DNA from 4 places in the Photorhabdus aballayi genome. Region 3 is predicted to be linked to each of the others. Evidence: predicted binding sites of a transcription regulator. Region 3 holds the regulator's gene; each other region holds the start of a gene.
What was found. Region 3 encodes CRP, which controls carbon source genes, mostly activating them, when cyclic AMP is high. Its sites were predicted from a motif close to ATGTGANNNNNNTCACAT; they were not measured.
Positions count from the first base shown of each region.

Region 1: a site for CRP is predicted at 1,703-1,720, ahead of adhE (bifunctional acetaldehyde-CoA/alcohol dehydrogenase). Genes of this name have one in related genera too.
Region 2: a site for CRP is predicted at 1,073-1,090, ahead of focA (formate transporter FocA). Genes of this name have one in related genera too.
Region 4: a site for CRP is predicted at 2,385-2,402, ahead of gntK (gluconokinase). Genes of this name have one in related genera too.

Region 1 covers NZ_JAPFCD010000001.1:244,554-248,563, reverse strand. The annotation lists gene OO184_RS00940 (ABC transporter substrate-binding protein) at 1-231, opposite strand, end outside; gene OO184_RS00935 (YchE family NAAT transporter) at 786-1,430, opposite strand; gene adhE (bifunctional acetaldehyde-CoA/alcohol dehydrogenase) at 1,839-4,010, shown strand, end outside.
Region 2 covers NZ_JAPFCD010000029.1:3,164-7,173, reverse strand. The annotation lists gene ycaO (30S ribosomal protein S12 methylthiotransferase accessory factor YcaO) at 1-838, shown strand, start outside; gene focA (formate transporter FocA) at 1,159-2,016, shown strand; gene pflB (formate C-acetyltransferase) at 2,072-4,010, shown strand, end outside.
Region 3 covers NZ_JAPFCD010000050.1:11,501-15,510, reverse strand. The annotation lists gene argD (bifunctional acetylornithine/succinyldiaminopimelate transaminase) at 1-993, shown strand, start outside; gene crp (cAMP-activated global transcriptional regulator CRP) at 1,043-1,675, opposite strand; gene OO184_RS19490 (OsmC family protein) at 1,996-2,403, shown strand; gene OO184_RS19485 (phosphoribulokinase) at 2,529-3,398, opposite strand; gene OO184_RS19480 (YheU family protein) at 3,417-3,635, opposite strand; gene OO184_RS19475 (hydrolase) at 3,632-4,010, opposite strand, start outside.
Region 4 covers NZ_JAPFCD010000040.1:41,485-45,494, forward strand. The annotation lists gene OO184_RS17655 (GNAT family N-acetyltransferase) at 1-315, shown strand, start outside; gene gntU (gluconate transporter) at 392-1,729, opposite strand; gene gntK (gluconokinase) at 1,729-2,268, opposite strand; gene gntR (gluconate operon transcriptional repressor GntR) at 2,437-3,432, opposite strand.

The DNA of each region.
Region 1 (4,010 bases), on a different contig from region 3:
ACTCACCAATCCTTCCAATAAATTAAGAATAACGTTGGTTTCCGGTACACCTTCGACTTTATGTGGATCAAGCGAGGCAACTTCTGTGCCATTATTAATAATAATTTGCTGTTTATCCGCAAGTTTCACACCATCTGGAAGTTCAGCGGCAGACACGGCTGTAACAGGAAATGCTGATAATAAAAATATACAGGAAATAAACTTATATAATTTTAATTGTTTGATCTTCATTTTTTACCTCCAGTTTGATGGACTTGTTCATTCCACATATCACATCAAGGCCGGTATCTTCACATTATTTAGCCCAAAGTAACGGATTAAATATTAAAGCGGACTTATCATATCAACTGTTAAAATATCGCTCTTATATTGCAAAAGCCATCCTTACAAACAACTTAGTGCGACCTATTACATTAATTGATAAAATATGCCAACAACCATTACAACTAATTGATATATATACAATTATTAATTTTAAACTTAACTAAAATAGCAAACAAAGCTAGACCAAAGATGAAAATAAACATAATTTTAACAAATTGCAATCAATGCAAATTAAAAACCTACATTCATCACAAAACAGTGGTGGAAGCAACCAGTTACACATTGAACTCACAGGAAAGAATAATTTAGAAAAATATTGGGTTATTTGTATAAAATTCAGAGAGTACCGGTAAAAGAAGTGCGAAAAGCCTATGATATAGGCTTTATAATAAAAATGATAAGAATATTATAATTTGTAATTTCAATAGAAAGAAAATTGACGCCGTTTATCGCCAATTGTATCAAAGCAACCCTGGGAATAGCGCTTTGATCCCTGTCACAATCAGTTCAATTCCTAAAGACATCAATAGCAGTCCCATAATCCGAGTGATAACATTAATGCCCGTTTGCCCAAGATATTTGACGACTAAAGGTGCAGATCGAAATAATAACCAGCAGCAAAAAGCAAACAACGCGCTGGTAAGCACCAACCCAATAAAATTCTGCCATCCTTGATAACGAGAACTCCAGACAATACAAGAACTGATTGCGCCGGGGCCTGCCATTAACGGCAATGCCAGCGGCACAACACCAACACTTTCTCTAACAGCAGTTTCTGACTTTTCCTGCTTATTCTGTTTATCCTCTCCAAGCTTACCGTTAATCATCGACATCGCGATGGTCACAACCAAAATCCCACCAGCAATACGAAAAGAGTCAATGGAAATGCCAAACATACGCAGTATCGAGTCACCTAACAGCAAAGCTATCCATAAAATGATGGCGACAGAAGTATTAGCAACCAAATTGGTTCTATTACGAGCCGGCCGGGGTTGATAGTGAGTCATACTGATAAAAACCGGCAAAATACCAACAGGATTGACCAGTGCAAACAGTCCAACAAAAAACTTAATGTAACCAGAAAGATCCAGCAGTAAGTCACCCACAAATAACCTCTATAAAGTTACACTGTGTTATTAAAAATATTCTCATGATCGCTCACCAAAAAATCTATAAAACTTAATTTTTTCTTCACTTTATACTGGTAAAGCTCCATTTTCCATCGATCACAACGCATTTTCCAATTTAAAATATCTTATATAACAAGTTGTTAACTCAATATTTTCATTAGATGAAAAATTCAACCTTTCAACCCTATTTACACCCAACCAACAATAATTATCACCGACCCAAGCTGAAAGGAGTCAGCTTGGAATTTATGTGATTAAGATCAATATATATTTAATACCAAATGGTAACCTGTAGCTACCAAAAAATCACCAGGCTAAATAGTCTAAAAAATACTTATTCATTGATATTAAAAGATTTTTAATATTTTCCAGGAGTACTTCTTTATGACTGTAACTCATGTTACTGAACTAGACGAACTGGTTGCCAGGGTAAAAAAAGCACAACGTGAATTTGCTAACTTTTCTCAGGAGCAAGTTGACAAAATCTTCCGCGCTGCGGCCCTCGCAGCAGCAGATGCACGCATTCCTTTAGCAAAATTAGCCGTAGCAGAATCCGGTATGGGAATTGTCGAAGACAAAGTAATCAAAAACCACTTTGCCTCCGAATATATCTATAACGCTTATAAAGATGATAAAACCTGCGGCATTCTGTCTGAAAACAAAACATTCGGCACCATCACTATCGCTGAGCCTATTGGCTTAATTTGCGGCATCGTGCCAACCACTAACCCAACATCTACCGCTATTTTTAAGGCCCTCATCAGCCTAAAAACCCGTAATGGCATTATTCTCTCCCCCCACCCACGCGCCAAAAAAGCAACAACCAAAGCAGCAGAATTGGTTCTATCCGCTGCGGTTGCGGCTGGTGCGCCAAAAGATATTATTGGCTGGATTGATGAACCTTCCGTTGAACTTTCCAATGCATTGATGCACCACCAGGACATCAATCTCATCCTAGCGACCGGCGGGCCAGGTATGGTAAAAGCGGCTTACAGCTCGGGTAAGCCGGCAATCGGCGTCGGTGCTGGTAACACCCCAGTTGTTATTGATGAATCGGCTGATATTAAACGTGCTATTGCGTCTATTCTGATGTCCAAAACCTTTGACAATGGCGTCATCTGTGCTTCAGAACAATCCGTTATCGTGGTGGATACTGTTTATGAACAGGTCCGTAAACGGTTTTTTACACATGGCGGTTATCTGTTACAAGGCGAGGAACTGAAAGCTGTTCAAGATATCATTCTAAAAAACGGTTCTCTAAATGCAGAGATTGTGGGTCAACCTGCAACAAAAATTGCCGAAATGGCAGGAATTAATGTTCCTGAAAGGACCAAAATCTTAATTGGAGAAGTGAGTTTGATTGACGAAGCAGAGCCTTTTGCTCATGAAAAACTGTCTCCATTGCTCGCTATGTACCGCAGTAATAGTTTTGAAGATGCTGTAGAAAAGGCAGAAAAATTGGTTGAAATGGGTGGAATTGGTCACACTGCCTGCTTGTATACCGATCAGGACAATCAGGCGGCCCGAATCAAATATTTCGGCGATAAAATGAAAACAGCGCGTATTTTAGTAAATACACCTGCTTCTCAGGGAGGTATCGGTGATCTCTACAACTTCAAACTTGCTCCATCTCTGACACTAGGTTGCGGTTCTTGGGGAGGAAATTCCATCTCTGAAAATGTGGGGCCCAAACACCTCATCAATACCAAAACCGTAGCAAAAAGAGCAGAAAATATGCTGTGGCATAAACTTCCGAAATCAATTTACTTCCGTCGCGGTTCCCTGCCTGTGGCATTAGAAGAAGTCGCCACTGACGGTGCAAAACGCGCCTTTATCGTAACAGACCGTTTCTTATTCAATCATGGTTATACTGATCAAGTCACTGATGTGCTGAAATCTCACGGGATAGAAACGGAAGTTTTCTTTGAAGTTGAAGCAGATCCTACCCTAAGCACAGTTCGTAAAGGTGCGGAACAAATGCACTCATTCAAACCGGACATCATTATTGCCCTAGGGGGAGGTTCCCCAATGGATGCAGCCAAAATTATGTGGGTGATGTATGAACACCCAGAAACGCATTTCGAAGAACTGGCTCTACGATTTATGGATATCCGTAAACGCATCTATAGATTCCCCAAAATGGGGGTTAAAGCGAAAATGGTAGCCATTACCACAACGTCCGGTACAGGTTCTGAAGTAACACCATTTGCGGTTGTCACTGATGATGCAACCGGTCAGAAATATCCACTGGCTGATTATGAATTGACGCCTAATATAGCTATCGTTGATGCCAATCTAGTCATGGATATGCCGAAATCACTCTGTGCTTTTGGTGGACTGGACGCCATCACCCACGCTCTGGAAGCTTACGTATCGGTCTTAGCAAACGAATACTCTGACGGACAAGCACTACAAGCGTTAAAACTACTAAAAGAGTTCCTTCCTGCCAGCTATCACGAAGGCGCCACTAATCCAGTTGCCCGTGAACGGGTTCATAATGCAGCGACTATCGCAGGGATTGCATTTGCTAACGCTTTCTTGGGCGTATGCCACTCA
Region 2 (4,010 bases), on a different contig from region 3:
TAATGAAGAAGTAGCAGAACATACCAATCTGGAAACTCACTTTATTGATTCAAGCGGTTTAATCAGTTGGGATTTGTTTAAACAAGATGCTGATTATGCGTTCGCTGACTGGAATTTCAGCGGTACGACCGAAGAAGAATTCAGCACTTTGATGGCTATTTTCAAACAATTGGATGCCGAAGTTTATATTGCTGACTATGAACACCTCGGTGTTTATGCCTGCCGTATTCTGGTTCCGGGGATGTCTGATATTTATCCTGTGGAAGATTTACATCTTGCTAATAACACGATGGGAACCCATCTGCGGGAAACTTTATTAGCGTTACCGGATAGCCAATGGCAAGCCGAAGAATATCTGGCACTGATTGAGCAATTAGATGAAGAAGGTTTAGATGATTTTACCCGTGTCCGTGAATTGCTTGGCATCGCTGTAGGTAAAGACAATGGTTGGAGCAATTTACGGATTGGTGAATTGAAATCCATGTTGGCATTGGCTGGCGGTGATTTGGAGCAAGCTTTAATTTGGGTAGAATGGACCCAAGATTTTAATGCGTCAGTCTTTACTACCGAACGCGCTAATTATTATCGCTGTTTGCAAACACTGCTTTTACTTGCTCTGGAAGAGGATAAAGAGCCTGCACAATATTATCAAGCATTCGTAAAAATGTATGGGCAAAATGCTGTTGAAGCAGCATCAGCCGCTATTTCTGGTGAACACTGTTTTTATGGCCTGTGGTCAGTCGATGCAGATTTAAAATCACTGCCCGCTCATCAGGCTTTATTAGCCGCTTATGAAAAGCTGCAAAAAGCAAAATGCGATTTCTGGAACGCAAAATAAAATTTTAGAAAAGACGATGCAATAATTAAAAGTAAAATTCAGGTTAAATTAAATTTATTTTCGACAACAAATAAACAACAATTTAGCCTGTAATTTTACTTATCAAACTTCCTACCAATGGATTAAATAAAAAAATATTATAATTTTTAAAAAATTTTTATTTCATTAAAATCAATAAATTAATTGTAATTTCCACCATTTTCATTCGCTAAAACAGCGTCTATTTTCAGAGGATTATGATCTATATCAAATTCTCCTCTTTAAGCCTTTGTTACTATCGTTACGCACCGTAACTTATTAATGATAAAGAGAATGTTGGTATGAAAGCTGACACCCCCTTTAACCTATTACCACCTGCGGTAATGACACAAGTCGCCGATGATATCGGCGTTTATAAGACCACTAAACCTGTTGCCATTACCTATCTGTCAGCAATAACTGCCGGGGTTTTTATTTCCATTGCATTTGTCTTTTATATTACCGCGACGACAGGAACCGCATCTATTTCTTATGGGTTGGCTAAATTAGTTGGCGGAATCTGTTTCTCTCTTGGATTAATGTTAGTTGTCGTGTGTGGCGCAGATTTATTTACTTCCACTGTGCTAACGATTATTTCCAAAGCCACCGGACGTATAACTTGGTATCAGATGATTAAAAACTGGATTAACGTTTATTTCGGTAATTTAATCGGCGCGCTATTTTTCGTCGCCATTATCTGGTTTGCCGGTCAATACCGTGTTGCCGATGGGCTATGGGGCTTGAATGTTCTGCAAACAGCAAACCATAAAATGCACCACTCTTTTATTGAAGCGCTATTTTTAGGCATTCTCGCCAATTTAATGGTTTGTCTCGCTGTTTGGATGAGTTATGCCGGACGTAGTTTAATGGATAAAGTATTTGCCATGATTTTGCCAGTAAGTATGTTTGTTGCTAGCGGCTTTGAGCACAGTATTGCGAATATGTTTTTAATCCCGCTTGGCATTATTATTAAGCACTTCGCACCAACTGAATTCTGGATTAACGTGGGTGCGACGCCTGAGCAATTTTCTCAACTCACCATTTCACACTTTATTACTGGCAATTTAATTCCAGTCACTATTGGTAACATTATCGGCGGCGCTGTTTTGGTGGGTTTAACTTACTGGTCAATTTATCTGCGTAGTGAGCAAAAATATTAATTCGCTCCCTTATTTAGTTTCTTAAAAGTTCGATTATTATAAAGGTAGAAGTATCATGGCTGAATTAAATAAAAAATTCTCTATAGCATGGCAAAATTTTAATCCGGGGGATTGGCAGAATGAAGTCAATATTCGTGACTTCATCCAAAAAAACTATACGCCATATGAGGGTGATGAATCTTTCCTGTCAGGTTCGACAAAAGCAACCAATATATTATGGGAAAAAGTCATGGAAGGTATCAAAATCGAAAACCGCACTCATGCACCGGTCGATTTTGATACTGATGTTGCTGCTACTATCACCTCTCACGATGCAGGTTACATCGAAAAAGATCTGGAAACTATTGTTGGCCTGCAAACGGAAGCTCCACTGAAACGCGCGCTGATCCCATTTGGCGGTATCAAAATGGTGGAAGGTTCATGTAAAGTTTATGGCCGTGAACTCGATCCTAAATTGAAACAGATTTTCACCGAATACCGCAAAACGCATAATCAGGGAGTTTTCGATGTTTACACGTCAGATATTCTGAAATGTCGAAAATCCGGTGTTCTGACAGGTCTGCCTGATGCCTATGGTCGTGGTCGCATTATTGGTGATTACCGTCGTGTTGCGGTATATGGCATCGATTTCTTGCGTGAGGATAAATTAGCTCAGTTCAATTCATTGCAAGAAAAACTGGAAAACGGTGAAGATCTGGCAATGACGATTCAATTGCGTGAAGAGATCGCTGAACAGCACCGCGCTCTGGGCCAGATTAAAGAGATGGCGGCTAAATACGGCTATGATATTTCTGGCCCCGCCACTGACGCTAAGGAAGCAATACAGTGGACTTATTTCGCTTATCTGGCGGCGGTTAAGTCTCAAAATGGCGCCGCGATGTCTTTCGGCCGCGTATCCAGTTTCCTGGATATCTACATCGAACGTGATCTGAAAGCAAGTAAGCTGACAGAAGTTGAAGCACAAGAATTGATTGACCATCTGGTGATGAAACTACGCATGGTTCGTTTCCTGCGTACCCCTGAATATGACGAACTGTTCTCCGGTGACCCAATCTGGGCAACAGAGTCTCTGGCGGGTATGGGATTGGATAACCGCACACTGGTGACTAAAAACAGCTTCCGTTTCCTGAATACCCTATACACGATGGGTCCATCACCAGAACCCAATATGACCATCCTGTGGTCCGAAAAACTGCCGATAAATTTCAAAAAATTCGCGGCGAAAGTTTCCATCGACACCTCATCTTTACAGTATGAAAACGATGATCTGATGCGCCCTGACTTCAACAACGATGACTACGCTATTGCTTGTTGTGTCAGCCCGATGATTGTGGGTAAACAGATGCAATTCTTCGGCGCCCGCGCGAATCTGGCTAAAACTATGCTGTACGCCATTAACGGTGGCGTGGATGAAAAGCTGAAAATGCAGGTTGGCCCGAAAGAAGAGCCCATGAAAGATGCAGTGCTGGATTACGACAAGGTGCTGGCCCGCATGGACCACTTTATGGATTGGCTGGCAAAACAGTATGTTACCGCACTAAACATCATTCACTATATGCATGATAAATATAGCTATGAAGCTGCACTGATGGCGCTGCACGACCGTGATGTTTACCGTACTATGGCCTGTGGCATTGCTGGTTTGTCTGTCGCCGCTGACTCGTTGTCTGCCATCAAATATGCCAAAGTGACACCAATTCGTGATGAAGATGGTTTAGCGATTGACTTCAAGATTGAAGGTGAATACCCACAATTTGGTAACAACGACTCACGCGTCGATGATATCGCCTGTGATCTGGTTGAACGTTTCATGAAAAAAATCCAGAAACTAAATACTTATCGTAACGCGGTACCGACACAATCCGTTCTGACCATCACCTCTAACGTGGTATATGGTAAAAAAACCGGCAACACCCCCGACGGGCGTCGCGCTGGCGCGCCATTTGGACCCGGAGCCAATCCAATGCATGGCCGCGATCAAAAAGGCGCTGTCG
Region 3 (4,010 bases):
TGGCATATCAGTAATATTTTCACCAATGAACCTGCTTTGATTCTGGCGCAGAAACTGATTGATGCGACTTTTGCTGAGCGGGTATTTTTTGCCAATTCAGGAGCGGAAGCGAATGAAGCGGCATTTAAGCTGGCTCGTCACTATGCCATTACGCGTCACAGTCCCTATAAAACCAAAATTATCGCATTTCATCAGGGTTTTCATGGTCGCACCTTATTTACTGTCTCCGTGGGTGGTCAGCCAAAATATGCTGATGGTTTTGGGCCAAAACCCGCGGATATTATTCATGTGCCTTTTAATGATTTAGATGCAGTGAAGGCCGTCATAGATGACCATACTTGTGCTGTTGTATTGGAGCCGGTTCAAGGAGAAGGGGGAGTCACACCGGCAGCACCGGCATTTATTCATGGGTTGCGTGAGCTTTGCGATAAGCATCAGGTGTTGTTGGTGTTTGATGAAGTGCAAAGTGGGATGGGGCGTACCGGTAAGCTATTTTCTTATATGCATTATGATGTTACGCCGGACATCATTACCACAGCAAAAGCATTGGGAAATGGCTTCCCTATCAGCGCTATGCTGACGACAGAGAATATTGCGTCTGCGATGATGCCGGGAACTCACGGTACAACTTATGGCGGTAATCCGTTGGCTTGTGCAGTTGCAAATGTTGCTTTTGATATTATTAATACGCCAGAGGTTCTGGAAGGCGTTGAAAAACGCCATAGTTTAATAGTGAATTTTCTGAATGATATCAATCAGAAATATTCGATATTTGGTGAAATTCGTGGAAAGGGTCTGCTGATTGGTGCGGAACTCAAAGCGCCGTATCAGGGAAAAGCTAAAGATATTCTGCAACTGGCGGCTGCAAATGGCTTAATGTTGTTGAGTGCGGGTGGTGATGTACTGCGTTTCACGCCTTCGTTGATTATCAGTGAAGAAGAGCTTGCTCAGGGCATGGAACGGTTGGAGCAGACAATTAGTCAGTTGGTGTAATTAAGCACAAGAGAAATCAGCGCAGGATTATGCGCTGATTAATCAAGCGTTAACGTGTACCGTAAACAACGATAGTTTTACCGTGTGCGGAGATCAAGTTTTGATCTTCTAGCATTTTCAGAATACGACCAACTGTTTCGCGGGAACAGCCAACAATCTGACCAATTTCCTGACGCGTGATTTTGATTTGCATTCCGTCCGGGTGGGTCATTGCATCTGGTTGTTTCGCCAGATTCAATAAAGTTTGGGCAATCCGGCCAGTAACATCCAGGAAAGCCAGATTACCGACTTTCTCAGAAGTTGTTTGCAAACGGTTTGCCATTTGGGCAGATAAACGCATTAAAATATCCGGGTTTACCTGAATCAGTTGGCGGAATTTTTTATAGGAGATTTCAGCCACTTCACAGGCGCTTTTGGCCCGTACCCAGGCTGTACGCTCTTGCCCCTCTTCAAATAATCCAAGTTCACCAATGAAATCCCCCTGATTTAAATAGGAGAGGATCATCTCTTTGCCTTCTTCATCTTTAATCAAAACCGCAACAGAGCCTTTTACGATGTAGTAAAGCGTCTCTGCTTTTTCGCCTTGATGAATAAGCGTACTTTTAGATGGATATTTATGAATATGGCAGTGTGACAAAAACCATTCAAGAGTCGGGTCTGTTTGTGGCTTGCCGAGAACCATTCGCTTCATCCTCTGTTGTTATCGCTGCCTAAATAACACGAGAATCTAAAAGTTTCTCGTCAGGCTGGCTTATAAAGACACTAGCTTAACATATTAGTTTGTTGAAAAACCGACAGATAAGGGTTTTATATAGGTTATCTGAAATTTGAACCTTACGTATTGAGCTTAACCTATATATACCCGGCCCGCTTCTGTTTTTAACACAGGAAAAGGCTTCTGTCTTGTCTTGTATTGTTTCAGCATAATAAACTGCTCATTAGATTGCCAGTTTAATACTGAAAGAGTAGGCTTGGATGCAAAGAACGACTTAAGAGGTATTTATGCAAGCGCGGGTAAAATGGGTTGAAGGATTGTCTCTTTTGGGGGAGTCATCTTCTGGTCATCAGATCATGATGGATGGTAATGCTGGCGATAGAGCGCCGAGCCCAATGGAAATGGTATTAATGGCAGCCGGTGGTTGCAGTACGATTGATGTAGTTTCTATTTTACAGAAAGGCAGGTACGACATAAGAGATTGTGAAGTAAAATTAACTTCCCAACGTCGTGAAGAGGCGCCACGCTTGTTTACTCATATTAATCTGCATTTTATTGTTACGGGTAAGGATTTAACAGATAAAGCGGTTGAACGTGCTGTCATGTTGTCTGCGGAAAAATATTGCTCTGTTTCATTGATGTTGGGGAAATCAGTTGAAATTACCCACAGTTTTGAAGTTAAAGATATAGATTGATAAATTATTTCTTGATCAAAAAATAACAACAGGTAACTAATATCTCAGTTACCTGTTTTTTTAACTGAATAATATAAGATGCAAATTTTAAGTGCCGGATTTTCTAAATTTATCTCAGGCGCTGATTAACAAATCTTTTCCCCTTCCAGCAGTCGCTGTACCAATGGCGTCATAATTAATTCCATTGCTAATCCCATTTTTCCGCCGGGAACTACGATGGTATTAATGCTTGAAACGAATGAGCCTTGTAACATTGCTAGCAAGTATGGGAAATCAATTTGAGTCAGATCACGGAAGCGGATGACAATGAAACTTTCATCCAATGATGGAATGGCTTTAGCTGAAAATGGATTGGATGTATCAACGGTAGGGACACGTTGGAAGTTGATATGTGTTCGTGAGAATTGTGGCGTAATGTAGTTGATATAATCATCCATAGAACGCACGACGGAATCCATCACGGCTTCCTGTGAATGCCCCCGTTCTCCGGTATCGCGGATGAGTTTCTGTATCCATTCAAGATTGACAATCGGCACGACGCCCACTAGCAGATCAACATGACTGGCGACATTATGCTGTGGTGTGACAACGCCGCCGTGCAGACCTTCATAAAACAGCACATCGGTCTGCTTAGGTAAAGATTCCCACGGCGTAAATGTACCGGGGAGCTGGTTGTAAGGGACGGCGTCGTCATAGGTATGGAGGTACTTGCGCCGGCGGCCTTCACCGGTTTCACCATAGTCAATCATGGTTTTTTCCAGCATGCCAAAATCATTGGCTTCTGGCCCAAAATAACTGATATGTCTGCCTTGCTCCTTGGCTTTACGGATTGCGGCATCCATTTCAGGACGGGTGTAACGGTGGAAACTATCTCCCTCTATCTGTGCTGCGCTGATGTTAAGTTGCTGGAAAATCTTACGGAAAGCTAAACTGGTGGTGGTAGTTCCGGCGCCACTGGAGCCGGTAATTGCAATAATCGGATGTTTGGCGGACATACAGTAAACTCCATAATATTAAGGATGGAACATTTTTTTTGGCACAATATTGATGCTCTCATGCAGTTCAGACCACACCAGCATAACATCTCCCCGTTCCAACTGACGGCGTATGTCAGCGACCTTCTGCTCCAGCGATTTTTCATCTTCGCCATAGTCAGTGCCTTCCCGCAGGACAAAGCTCTCTATCAAATTTAGCAGAGTTTCTGGCTCCAGTTGTTGCCACGGAATAATCATTGTGGTTGCTCCAGATAAGATGACAGCCAACTTGGGATGCGTTGTTCCAGCCACATTTGTGGTTTCTTCAACGAACCGCTGACAAAGCCGACATGTCCACCATATTCTGTCATTTGGTATTCAATATTTTTAGGTAACATTTTGAGATCAGGGACAACTTCCGGCGCCATAAAGGGATCGTCTTTAGCATGAATAATCAGCAGCGGCACAGTAATATCAGGCAGACGCGGTAGAGCGCTGCACTGGCGGTAGTAGTCCGCTGCATTTTTAAAGCCGTGGATTTTTGCGGTCACAATTTCATCAAATTCTCGAATATGTTTCAATCTTTTTACCTGAGACAGATTGATAGGGAGTGAGCCGGGGTAACGTAACAAT
Region 4 (4,010 bases), on a different contig from region 3:
ATCGAATTATACATCGAACTCAAACAGCATCTGTACGGATGTGTATTAACTATCAATGGAACCCCAGCAGCCTACGATTTAGTTATAAAATCAGACAGCCCTCAATGGATTTCATTCGATGCAGTAAATGGTGGATACGATCCTGGATACGCTAACCTCAGCCTTGGAAGCATTGTTATGTGGTTAAATATTCAAAATGCTTCAGCGCTCTGCCAGCAGCATCAAAAAACGATGCGCTATTCTATTGGCAAGCCTACTTTTGCTTATAAAGATCGCTGGTGCCACCGTCACCCGTTAGCAAGAACACTATTTTAATATCACCAATATTTCCAGATAGCCGCCTTCTAAAGAAGGCGGTATCAATCTAATACAATCCCTGAATTTATATAAATTACAACATGGCAAAGAAAACCATTCCAACAGCCGCGCCTGTTGTTCCAAGAATAGTTTCCATAATCGACCAAGTTTTCAGCGTCTGAGATTCTGTTGCACCAGTAAATTTACCAAATAACCAAAAGCCTGAGTCATTAACATGGCTCAATACCAAAGAACCACCTGCAATACAGATTGAAAGGGCCGCAAGCTGGGCGCCAGAATATCCCAAAAGATCAACAACTGGCAAAATCAAACCAACAGTTGTCAAACAAGCAACGGTTGCAGAACCTTGAATAATACGTACTGTACCAGCCAGGATGAAACACGCTAATGCAATAGGCAACCCCGCCCCAATCAATGCGTTCCCTAAAGCGGGACCAACACCAGAATCCACCAATACTTGTTTGAATACACCGCCAGCCCCCGTCACCAATAAAATAATGCCAGCCGGTTGAATAGCCGAAGAACAAATATCCATCACCTTTTCTTTACTCATCCCACGGCGAATCGCCAAACCATAAATAGCAATCAAACAAGCAACCAAAATCGCAGAAAATGGATGACCGATAAATTCAAGCCACTGATACAACTCAGAACCCTGTTCAACAAAATTCTCACCAATAGCCTTTAATCCAACCAAAACCAAAGGGAATAGAACCAGTGACAAACTCAAACCAAAAGATGGCATCTTACCTTGACCAAGACTTGGCTCATTTATATCGGTGGGTAAATCCAAAGTAACATACTTACTGATAAAACTACCGAAGATTGGCCCTGCCAGTAACATCCCAGGAATCGCTGCACTGATACCGATCAAAATCATCCAGCCAAAGTCAGCATTCATCTGTGAAGCCAACAGCATCGGTGCTGGACCAGGTAACAAAAACGCTGCGGCGGCGGCAACACCAGCAAATAGAGGAATAACTAGCTTCACTACATTACCGCCAGTACGACGCGCTACTGCAAACGCCACGCCAATCAATAAAACAATCGCTACATCAAAGAACAACGGCAAAGCACAAACCAAGCCAGCGATCCCCAATGAATAATGAGCATTCTTTTCACCAAAACTATTTAGTAATTTAACCGCAATCTGATCCAGTGCGCCTGTTTCATGCAAAACTTTACCAAACATCGCCCCCAGTGCGACAACAATAGCCAGAAAACCTAACGTTCCTCCCATTCCTTCTTGCATTGTTTCAGCAATTTTATCCAGTGGCATACCAGAAAAAACACCCGCTCCCATAGAAACCAGTATTAACGCAACAAAAGCGTGTATTCTGACTTTCATCACCAGAAACAATAGTAAGAGAACAGAACCCACCGCAGTCAGCACTAAGGTTAAAGTACTCATTATTTTTCCCCTGAAATGACACTATTAATTATTCTTATCGAGTGATTTATCACTTCATCAAGAGATGATCTAATGTCAACTAGATAAACATCCTGTTCATCACTCCCCGGCTCTTCTAATGCCTCAAACTGAGATACCAACATTTGAGGTTTAAAAAAATGATCTTTACGTGCCTTCAATCGACTTTCAATTAAATCAAAGTCACCTTTCATATAAAGAAATGATAGATTCTTATTATTATCACGCAGTATATCCCGGTAATGCTTTTTTAAAGCAGAACAAACAATCAGGGAAACCGGGTTTGTGCGTTGCATAGCAAAAATTGCATGGTTCAGTGATTTCAACCAAGGCTTACGATCTTCATCATTCAGTGCGTAGCCTTTAGCCATCTTATTAATGTTAGATCTTGGGTGTAAAAAATCACCATCTAAAAAAGCAGAATCCAATTTATAGGCCGCAGCACTGGCAACAGCGGATTTACCACTACCGGATACCCCCATAAGCACAAAAACATGATTCGAATGCTGGGTATCGCTCATATAAACTCCTTAACGTAGATATTTTATCCACAAAATGTTACCGGTAACTGTTATCGGTAACATTATCAGAAGTAGAGATGAAATTAGCAACAACACGGAATATTCAGGAAATATAAATGTGACATTTATCACAAATGAGCTCAAAAAAATGCAAATCCAGCAGACCGATTAGATACTCTCTCCCAAAGATAACTGAAAACCGATATCAATCATTTTTTGCGGTAAATGTTCGCCCCTCAGCCGAGCCATTAATAATTCAGCAGCCCTCCGCCCCATTAAGTCACGAGACGTCAATACACTGGCAAGTTTTGGTGTCATCGCCTGACCAACATCATGGCCATGAAAGCCAGCTATTGCAATATCATGTGGTACAGCTATCCCTTGACGTTGGCACTCAAAAATTGCTCCGATAGCCAAGTCATCGTTAGTACAGAATAGACCATCAACATCAGGATATTTTGCCCGAGCTTCATTCAGTAACTGCCCTCCCAATGTGTAAGAAGAGCTGTCTGGCGTCATTACCTTACCCAGCGGTAACCCCGCACTTTTCATTGCAGCCTCATAACCCTCCAGACGAATAATTGTCCTTTCATCTTGCCTTGCGCCAAGATAAATCACCCGCTGGCAACCACGTTCAATCATTGCCATTGTCATCTGCCGAGCTGCTTCAAAGTTGTCAATGCCGACTGCCGTATCAAAACAAGGAGAAATACAATCCATCAGCTCAACAACAGGGATACCAGCCGTTTCCAACATCTTCAAAGTTCGTGGAGTATGAGTTCGTTCTGAAAGAATCAAACCATCAATATTATAGGAAAGTAAAGAAATCAAACGCTCTTCTTCCTTTTCTGAGCGATAGCCATAGTGAGCTAACATAGTTTGATAACCATGATTATCCGTCACATATTCGATACCACGGATAACTTCCGCAAAAACCTGGTTAGTTAAAGAAGGCAATAAAATACCAATAGCATGACTAGTGGAATTTGAAAGAATATCCGGCACTTTATTTGGAATATAACCCAACTCATCTAAAGCATCCGCTATTTTCTTTCGCAATTGCTCAGAAACTTGCTCAGGATTACGCAAGAAACGACTTACCGTCATTTTAGTGACACCAACACGATCAGCAACATCTTGCAAAATAGGACGTTTTTTCTTCATATTTCAATGCAATATAGAATTAGTAAAGTTAGGATAATAAACGAAGTGTTATGACATATTTATACACTGTAAGGATACATTTTTTTAAACTTAGTCTGGTTGTGAAACTGTAACCCCAATTTATTCAATATACCGTAAAATCTCATCCTTTAGAGCGGAAATATAAGACATGGTTTTGTTAACCAGAAGGATTTATTACCAAATGATCGAGAGGCAATGCACCACAACAATCAGCAAGAACCAAACCACAACAATAACTAAGATGCCAAACCTATCAAAATCAGAGGCACAGACATTAAGTCAGCTTAGGAGAAATGTCCAGACGAAATTAATCATTCGATATTAGCTCAAGGTTGATATGAATTACATTGTTAGCTTAAGTACAAGTCGGTATGCAATGCAATTAGGATAGAACTCTCATTAACCTATACCAATTAAGAAAAAGCTACGTTATAAAGTGCTCAAAGCCAATATTGAAAACAACCTGTTAATCAACTAAACCATGAGCATACACTTAATCATCAGAATGTTGAAGGCATACGAACGAATCCCATTCCCTATAATTTGGTTCATTTAGC